DNA from 4 places in the Staphylococcus lutrae genome. Region 4 is predicted to be linked to each of the others. Evidence: predicted binding sites of a transcription regulator. Region 4 holds the regulator's gene; each other region holds the start of a gene.
The links. The regulator Rex, encoded in region 4, represses fermentation and respiration genes when NADH is low (regulators of the CRP and FNR family bind a similar motif). The targets are predictions, from matches to a motif close to TTGTGAAATATTTCACAA.
Positions count from the first base shown of each region.

Region 1: the regulator Rex is predicted to act here: its motif matches at 1,322-1,339, upstream of adhE (bifunctional acetaldehyde-CoA/alcohol dehydrogenase).
Region 2: the regulator Rex is predicted to act here: its motif matches at 826-843, upstream of pflB (formate C-acetyltransferase).
Region 3: the regulator Rex is predicted to act here: its motif matches at 797-814, upstream of qoxA (cytochrome aa3 quinol oxidase subunit II).

Region 1 is NZ_CP020773.1:1,216,481-1,218,696, reverse strand. It holds gene adhE (bifunctional acetaldehyde-CoA/alcohol dehydrogenase) at 1-1,252, opposite strand, end outside; gene B5P37_RS05615 (N-acetylmuramoyl-L-alanine amidase) at 1,725-2,216, shown strand, end outside.
Region 2 is NZ_CP020773.1:845,830-848,045, reverse strand. It holds gene B5P37_RS04230 (PTS sugar transporter subunit IIC) at 1-341, shown strand, start outside; gene pflB (formate C-acetyltransferase) at 866-2,216, shown strand, end outside.
Region 3 is NZ_CP020773.1:2,017,975-2,020,190, reverse strand. It holds gene B5P37_RS09375 (immunoglobulin-like domain-containing protein) at 1-316, shown strand, start outside; gene qoxA (cytochrome aa3 quinol oxidase subunit II) at 981-2,081, shown strand; gene qoxB (cytochrome aa3 quinol oxidase subunit I) at 2,084-2,216, shown strand, end outside.
Region 4 is NZ_CP020773.1:440,204-442,419, forward strand. It holds gene B5P37_RS02220 (sucrose-6-phosphate hydrolase) at 1-59, opposite strand, end outside; gene B5P37_RS02225 (redox-sensing transcriptional repressor Rex) at 639-1,286, opposite strand; gene B5P37_RS02230 (ABC-F family ATP-binding cassette domain-containing protein) at 1,439-2,216, shown strand, end outside.

The DNA of each region.
Region 1 (2,216 bases), 780 kb from region 4:
TTTTACCGTATGAACCACAACCTAATGTTAAAGAAGGGATGAGTTCATTGTACATATCACCGATTCCTCCTACAGCAGAAGGGGTGTTGACGAGGATGCGACACGCTTTCATACGCATACCGAATGATTGTTGAAGCGTTGGATCTTCTGAATGGATGACGGCAGTATGACCGAGGCCACCGAGTGACAACATACCCTCACAAAGTTCAAAAGCATGTGTTGAAGAAGTGGCTTTGACCATAGCGAGAACAGGAGATAACTTTTCTCTTGATAAAGGATAGGATTCACCCACACCTTCGAGTTCGACAATCAGTAGTTTTGTGCCTTCAGGAACTTGGATTCCCGCTTTACGAGCGATTTCCGTTGCGGCATTCCCGACAATATCTGCGCAGACACCAGTTTTACGTTCGTTCATCATTGCTTGTTCTAATAATGGACGCTCTTTAGCGGTCACAAAGTAGCATTGATGTGCTTTAAATTCTTTTTTGACTGTCTCATAAACGGCTTTATCTACAATCACGGCTTGTTCAGAAGCACAAATCATGCCATTGTCAAAAGTTTTAGAACCAATGATATCATTGACCGCACGTTGGATTTGAGCCGTTTTTTCAATATAAGCGGGAACATTACCAGGGCCGACACCTAAAGCCGGTTTGCCTGTTGAGTAGGCGGATTTCACCATGCCTGATCCCCCTGTTGCTAATACCAGTGCCACGTCTTCATGATTCATTAATTGTTGTGTTGCAGCAATTGAAGGATGTTCGATCCATTGAATGGCGTGAGGAGGGGCACCTGCTTTCACTGCTGCGTCTAATACACATTGTGCTGCTGCTTTAGAGGATTGTTGTGCGCTCGGGTGAAAAGCAAAAATGATAGGGTTTCCAGTTTTAATCGCAATCATCGCTTTGAAAATCGTTGTGGAAGTAGGATTGGTCGTCGGTGTGACACCGCAGATAATGCCCACCGGTTCGGCGACGTACGTTAAGCCTTTTTGTGTGTCTTCACCAATGATACCGACTGTTTTATTATCTTTAATAGAGTGCCAGATATATTCAGACGCGTATAAGTTTTTAATCGCTTTGTCTTCATAGATACCGCGACCCGTTTCTTCAAATGCCATTTTAGCCAGTGGCATATGTTGATCTACTGCGGCAATACTCATTTCATGGACAATTGTATCAATTTCCTGTTGTGACTTTGACGCAAGTGCTTTGAGTGCTTTTTTTCCATTTTCAGTTAAAGTTTGAACCATTTCAATCACATCTGTTGCCGGTTGTTGTGTTGCTAAAGCTGTCATCATAAGGCATTCCTCCTAAAAATATTGTGAATTAATTCACAAACATTATATTACATACAATGAGTAAGGTAAAGTATTTTCAATAAACTATTTATAAATTGCGTCAAATATTTGAACAACTTAACCATGGAGTGCGTGTTGTTATTTTTAAAATGATATATGGATCAATTGAGGGGCGTGGTCATTGAATACAAAAAGATGTCAGTGCAAATGAACAATGATAGGTGTGTGTCGCATAAAAAATAGGATTATTAAGAGGCATGACTAAGGATTTTGAAGGGAAAAGATGGTTTTTATAGGTGTAAAATGACGTTTTTAAAATCATAAAACACTTGACTTTGATTTGTATGCAGGAGATATTTATTTTATAAAAGAATTATATGATATTTGTATTTTAAAATTTAAAAAAGTGAAAGGTGTGATGGATATGTTCAAACGTTTTTTTGCTTCATCTCTATCTATTGTTGTGACTCTAACCACGTTGTGTTTGACACCGACAGTTTATACAAGATCATTGTTCGGTATGCCTGCTTTCATGGCGGAAGCCAGTGCAGCAACGAATCATTCACAAGGGCTTCCACCGCTACCATATCCGAATGTGAATCAGTATATTATTAGTACGCATTTGGGTCACTCTCCTGTAGTTAAAGATCCACGTATGGACACCTTACCTCAGTTACCTTATAAACATGGAACGTATATTGGGGTCGTCATTCATGAAGTTGGGGAGGATTACCGTTCTTTGAATGAATGGGTCGATCGCATGTATGCAACTTATGATCGGGCGTTTGTACATGCTTTTGTAGATTCAAAGGAGATTCATCTGACAGCCCCTTCGAAGTATTTAGTATGGGGAGCAGGAAAACAAGCCAACCCTTACTTTTATCAAATCGAGGTTGTTCGGGCATATACTTTTGAT
Region 2 (2,216 bases), 410 kb from region 4:
TGTTAGGTGGGATGAAAATGATGATTCCTAATGTGATTCGTCATCCGATTATGCTGTTGCCGATTGGTATTACGGCAGCGATTACGGGTGCGATTGGTGCGATGTTCGGGATTGTCGGTGTAAAAGAATCAGCAGGTTTCGGTATTGTTGGATTAGTTGGGCCGATTAACGCGCTAGAATTGATGGAAGGAAGCGGTTTTGCAAATTTAATTATTGTGATTGCCGTATTTTTCGTCATTCCATTGATTGTCGGTTGGCTTGTAGATTATTTATTATGTAAAGTCTTTAAATTATATCCATCTGAAATTTTTCGCTTCACTGCGACTGAAGACGAGAAGTAGATGGCGTTTCAAACAAGAACGTATGAATTTTGGTGTTCTACGTGAGCGTATGACGTGATTCGTGACGTTGGGATGCTACATGTTTTACTATTTATGATTAAAATTATAAAAATTGAGTCAGAGACCTTGGATGCGGTCTCTGATTTTATTTAGAACGAGGAAAATGGGGGCTGCTTCGTGTAAGAGATTTCTCTTAATTCAACGTCTAAATAGGTCGCTTGTGCCTTGAGATGTGGCACAGTATTGACTGGAGATACAACGAAAAAAATTCTTATACAAACGTGAATGGTCAAGCGAAAGTGTCATGATGACGGGCGTCGATGGTATGAAGGAATTGAATTGCACATTTTTTTGCAAGTGCGGTAATTGTTTTAAAATAATTTTAATTGTGACAGATTTATATACAAATTAGTTCGAAAAAGTGACGTTTCATAAAACGTTTTCAGTTTTAAGTGATATCATTCACAACATTTGATATACTGAATTGTGAAAAGATGAACAAAAACCTAATTGGAGGTAAACTTATGATTAAAGACACTCAGACAACACACAATGCATGGGAAGGTTTTAAAACTGGACGTTGGACACGTCATGTAGATGTTCGTGAATTTATCCAGCTAAACTTTACAGGTTATCAAGGCGATGATAGCTTTTTAGCTGGACCGACAGAAGCCACTTCGAAATTGTGGGAACAAGTGATGGCTTTATCGAAAGAAGAACGTGATCGTGGTGGCGTTTGGGACATGGATACGAAAGTCCCATCAACAATTTTATCTCATGATGCAGGTTACTTAGATCAATCATTAGAAAAAATTGTTGGTGTCCAAACGGATAAACCATTCAAACGTTCGATGCAACCATTTGGTGGTATTCGTATGGCTAAAGCAGCATGTGAAGCGTATGGCTATGAATTGGACAAGGAAACAGAACATATCTTTACTGAATATCGTAAAACGCATAACCAAGGTGTGTTCGATGCATACTCAAAAGAAATGTTAGCTTGTCGTAAAGCGGGTATTATTACAGGTTTACCAGATGCCTATGGACGCGGTCGTATTATTGGGGACTATCGTCGTGTTGCGTTGTACGGTATCGATTTCTTAATGGAAGAGAAACAAAGAGACTTCAATGACTTATCTGCAACGATGACAGAAGATATCATTCGTTTGCGTGAAGAAGTTTCAGAACAGTATCGCGCATTAAAAGAATTAAAGCAATTAGGGGAACGTTACGGTTTTGATTTAAGTCGACCAGCTGAAAACTTTAAAGAAGCGGTTCAATGGTTATACCTCGCTTACCTTGCAGCAATTAAAGAGCAAAACGGGGCAGCGATGAGCTTAGGTCGTACGTCAACATTCTTAGATATTTACGCAGAACGTGACTTAGAAGCGGGTACGATTACAGAAACGGAAGTTCAAGAAATCATTGACCACTTTATTATGAAATTGCGTTTAGTTAAATTTGCGCGTACACCGGATTATAATGCACTCTTTTCTGGTGACCCAACTTGGGTAACTGAATCAATCGGTGGTGTTGGTATTGATGGACGTCCAATGGTAACGAAAAACTCATTCCGTTTCTTACATTCATTAGACAACTTAGGTCCTGCACCAGAACCAAACTTAACAGTACTATGGTCTACACGTTTACCGGAAAACTTTAAACGTTATTGTACAAAAATGAGTATTAAAACAAGCTCAATTCAGTATGAAAATGATGATTTAATGCGTGAAAGTTATGGCGATGACTACGGTATTGCATGTTGTGTTTCTGCAATGCGCATTGGTAAACAAATGCAATTTTTCGGTGCACGTGCAAACTTAGCCAAAACATTATTATATGCGATTAATGGCGGTAAAGATGAAAAATCTGGTG
Region 3 (2,216 bases), 960 kb from region 4:
GGTGTCTGCTTCGCTTGTATCACCCAACTTATGTGTCGAAGCAACGACAAATGACAGCCCTTCTATTAAAGGTACGCATGATGAAGTCGTAAAACTAGGCGATGCATACAACCCTTTACACGGTGTATTCGCTTTCGATAAAGAAGACGGTGACTTAACAGATAAAATCACTGTCAACGGTCATATCGATACATCAAAACAAGGCGTATATCAATTACAATATCAAGTCACTGATTCTGATGGCATGACGGGTAAAACATCACGTACTGTTCAAGTCGTTGATGCACCACGTAATCTATCACAATCGGATAGCTAAACAATGATACGGCTATACACGTCGAAAAGCATACCTATGACAGCACTTTCCTTTTAGCAATAGGTCATTGTATGCGCTTCAGTGCCCTATACATGTGAACACCTTGTTCTCTTTCGTTGCGCATCTCCTAAAGCAACGCATTCATATGCATGAAACGACTGTTTCATCCCATCCCCACTGCAAATCATCATCAAAAAAGTATCCAGAATGTCGGCGACTGTACAGTTACAATCTAACAGTCGCTGAATGACATCCATTGACATACGTCATCTCCTTTGATGGATAAAGAAAATTCATATGTGCACGCGCATATAAGGTGCATCGTTGCCCTACACTTTTATTTTACACTTTTTTTCACAAACTTTTATTAGTAAATTCCCTATATTTTTATAAAAATCCCCTGTTAGCAATCATTAGAAAATTCAGTCATTATATGGGAATTGACCTTCTGTTTGCCGTTTACCTCATTAAATAAGTAGTTATTGGAACATTTCACAAAATGTACACATAATTTTAATAAAGCGCTGAACCCCTGTCACACTTAGAGTCTCAACGGTTTCATGAATTTCCATTAATTGTTTTTTCAAAATGCCACTTGTAAATATCATATATTATTTTAAAATTAGTATAAGCCCTACAATTGTAGTATTAGGAGGTCAAAAAAGTGTCAAAATTTAAGTCTTTGCTTCTTGCTTTCGGAACATTGTTTTTGCTTGCGGGCTGTTCTGATGTAGAAGTTTTAAACGCAAAAGGGCCAATGGCCAGCGACCAAAGATTTTTGATTATTTATTCAATCATCTTCATGGTTGCCATTGTTGCTGTTGTACTTATCTTATTCGCAATATTCACTTATAAATACCGATATAATAATACACGCGAATCTGGTAAGATGCATCACAACGCACTTCTTGAAACAGTATGGTTCCTTATCCCTGTAATTATTTTAATTGCATTGATGATTCCTACTGTTAAAGCTTTATATCAATATGAGGAGCCACCTAAAGCTGAGGACGATCCTATCGTTATCTATGCTGTAAGTGGTGGGTACAAGTGGTTCTTCGCTTATCCAGATGAAAAAATTGAAACGGTTAATCACCTTAAAATTCCAACTAACCGTCCAATCACTTTCAAACTTCAAGCGATGGACACAATGACAAGTTTCTGGGTTCCACAACTCGGTGGTCAAAAATATGCAATGACTGCTATGACTATGGAGTGGACTTATGAAGCACATGAGGAAGGTACATATCGTGGTCGTAACTCTAACTTCAACGGAGAAGGCTTCTCTCGTCACACATTTACCGTTGAAGCTGTTAGTCAGAAAGAATATGATGCTTGGGTGAAAGAAGCACAATCTCAAAAACCACTCGACCAAGATACTTTCGACAAACAATTGCTTCCAATCACTCAAAACAAAGCATTAACATTCAGTGGAACACACATGGCATTTGTAGATCCAGCAGCAGATCCGGAATACATTTTCTACGCTTATGATCGATTCAATTATGCACCGAAAGATCCAAACTTCTATGATGATAAAGTAGGCGTCTTAAGTGAACCGAACAAACCAGCGCGTAAATCACAAATTACGAATGTTAACTATGAGCGTCATGGTATGAAACCTGCGATTCTTAAAAACAATGAGCCTTATAACAATGAGTTCAAAAAAGAACAAGATCATACTATGGACGAAATGGAATCAATGCACAAAGGTGCCAAAGATGCTGAGGCACACAAAGATCATAACAGTGGAGGTGGACATTAATGATGGACTTTCCATGGAATGAGCTTATCGTAAAAGGAAACTGGATGATTACATTGGCTCAAATCAGTGCACCTTTTCTAGTTATAGGTGTTATTGCAGCCATTACTTACTTTAAGCTCTGGGGATATTTATATA
Region 4 (2,216 bases):
TCTTGTTCACTTGCTGCTTCATATTTACGATAACGCTTTTCTCTACTCCATTGCTCCATATTGTACCTCCTTAATGTATTGGCCATCCTATACATCATTAATGACTTTCAAAAGTAGCGTCAACATCAAGCCGCTTACATATCACATTCGTTATCAAACCACACGCATGGCCTCATATCGATTTCAACGGCATGTGTCATTTGATCACTGATGTATCACTTAACATGGCTCAAAATGATCATTACGCTTTTGATTTCATGTCTTGCTTCGTCATCATCTGACTTCATATGTATAGATTCCTCTTTTAGTCTCACTCGCTATTTTATCATAAATTCACCCTTAAATTCTCAACAAATTCATTTCATATGACTTGCCATACAGACTTCATTTAAATAGGGTTCTGCAGATTTATCCAACTTATATGCATCACTCATTTTCCTAACTTATTCAACATGTCATCATCTCACAACAATCGTCTTGCCAATCTCACTGACAATAGAAAAAGCTAATTCCTACCCAATTTGATAGAAATTAGCGCTTTAAATCGATGTATTTAATAAGATGAAAAAGCATCTCACTCAAATATTACATGATTCAAATATGAAGACAAACGATGAGATTGAGCGTCATATAGACTACTATGACTTTATGGTACCGTAGTTCTTCATAAAAAAGAGTAATGATTGCAATTCAACCCCTAAATCTATCTGATGGACTTGAACATTTTGCGGGGCGTTCACGCGTTTTGGTGTAAAGTTAAGAATGCCTTTGATACCCGCTTCTACTAACTGATCTGTGACGGCTTGGGCTGCAGATTCTGGTGTAGCAATGATTATGACTTCTAAATCACCTGCTGCTACAGTTGCTTTAATTTCATCCATTGATTTGACCGTCACGTCTCCTACTGTCGTCCCTATAATCTCTTCGCTAATATCAAATGCCTCTGTAATTGTCATATCATCATGAATTGAGAAGTTATATGAAATTAAGGCCGTACCTAAATGCCCAACGCCAACAACACCAATTTTAATGACATCTGAATCACTGAGTTCTGATTTGAAAAAATCTAGTAAACTATCAATATTGTAGCCGTATCCTTTTTTACCTAACTCACCAAAATAAGAAAAATCTCGGCGAATGGTTGCTGAATCTATATTTAAGCCTTCACTAATTGCCTTTGAATTAACGCGATCTTCGCCTTTCGCTTTTAAAGTGTTCACAAATCGATAGTACAAAGGGAGACGTTTTAAAGTTGCTCTAGGAATTTTGTTCATTGATTTTCCCATAATGAAGTCCTCCGATAATCATTTCTAATACATGTGATGGTGTTCACACTTTATGCTCATTATTATAACTTAATTTAATACATATGAAAACTTTAACAGTTTGATAGCATGGGGGTTTATTGTACAATAAATAGGATGAAAGGAGTGTGCCTATGATTTTAATGCAATTAAGTCAGATTACAAAATCGTTTGATGGTGAAACAATTTTTGAAGGGGTTCATTTTGAAATAAAAACGGGTGAACGTATCGGCATTGTTGGTCGAAACGGGGCTGGAAAATCTACACTTATGAAAATTATCGCCGAAGTTGAACCCTATGACTCTGGCCATATTTCTAAAATAAAAGGTCTAAAAATAGGTTATCTAACACAGCAAATGACACTTAACACACAAAATAGCGTTTTAGAAGAAATGGCGCGCCCTTTTGAGGAAGTAAAAACAATTGGACAACGAATGCAAGACGAAGCGGATTGGCTTGCAGCACATGCAGATCACTATGAATCTGATGCGTATCAAGCCCATATCGCAAAATATGAGCAATTATCCAATCAATTTGAACAACAAGACGGCTACCAATATGAGAGCAAAATAAAAACCGTACTGAATGGACTCGGATTTAGTACAACAGATTATCATCGCCCAATACAAGATTTCAGTGGTGGTCAGAAAACACGTCTCGCACTTGCGCAGATGTTGTTGAGTGAGCCTGATATCCTTTTACTCGATGAACCGACCAACCATTTAGATATGGCAACGACCGAATGGCTTGAAGACTATTTAAAATATTTTAAAGGGGCCATTGTCATCATTTCCCACGACCGCTTCTTTTTAGATAAAATTGTCACACAAATATATGATGTTTCACTCGGTGAAGTGAAGCACTATGTTGGAAACTATGCTAAATTCATCACGTTACGCGATCAATACTATC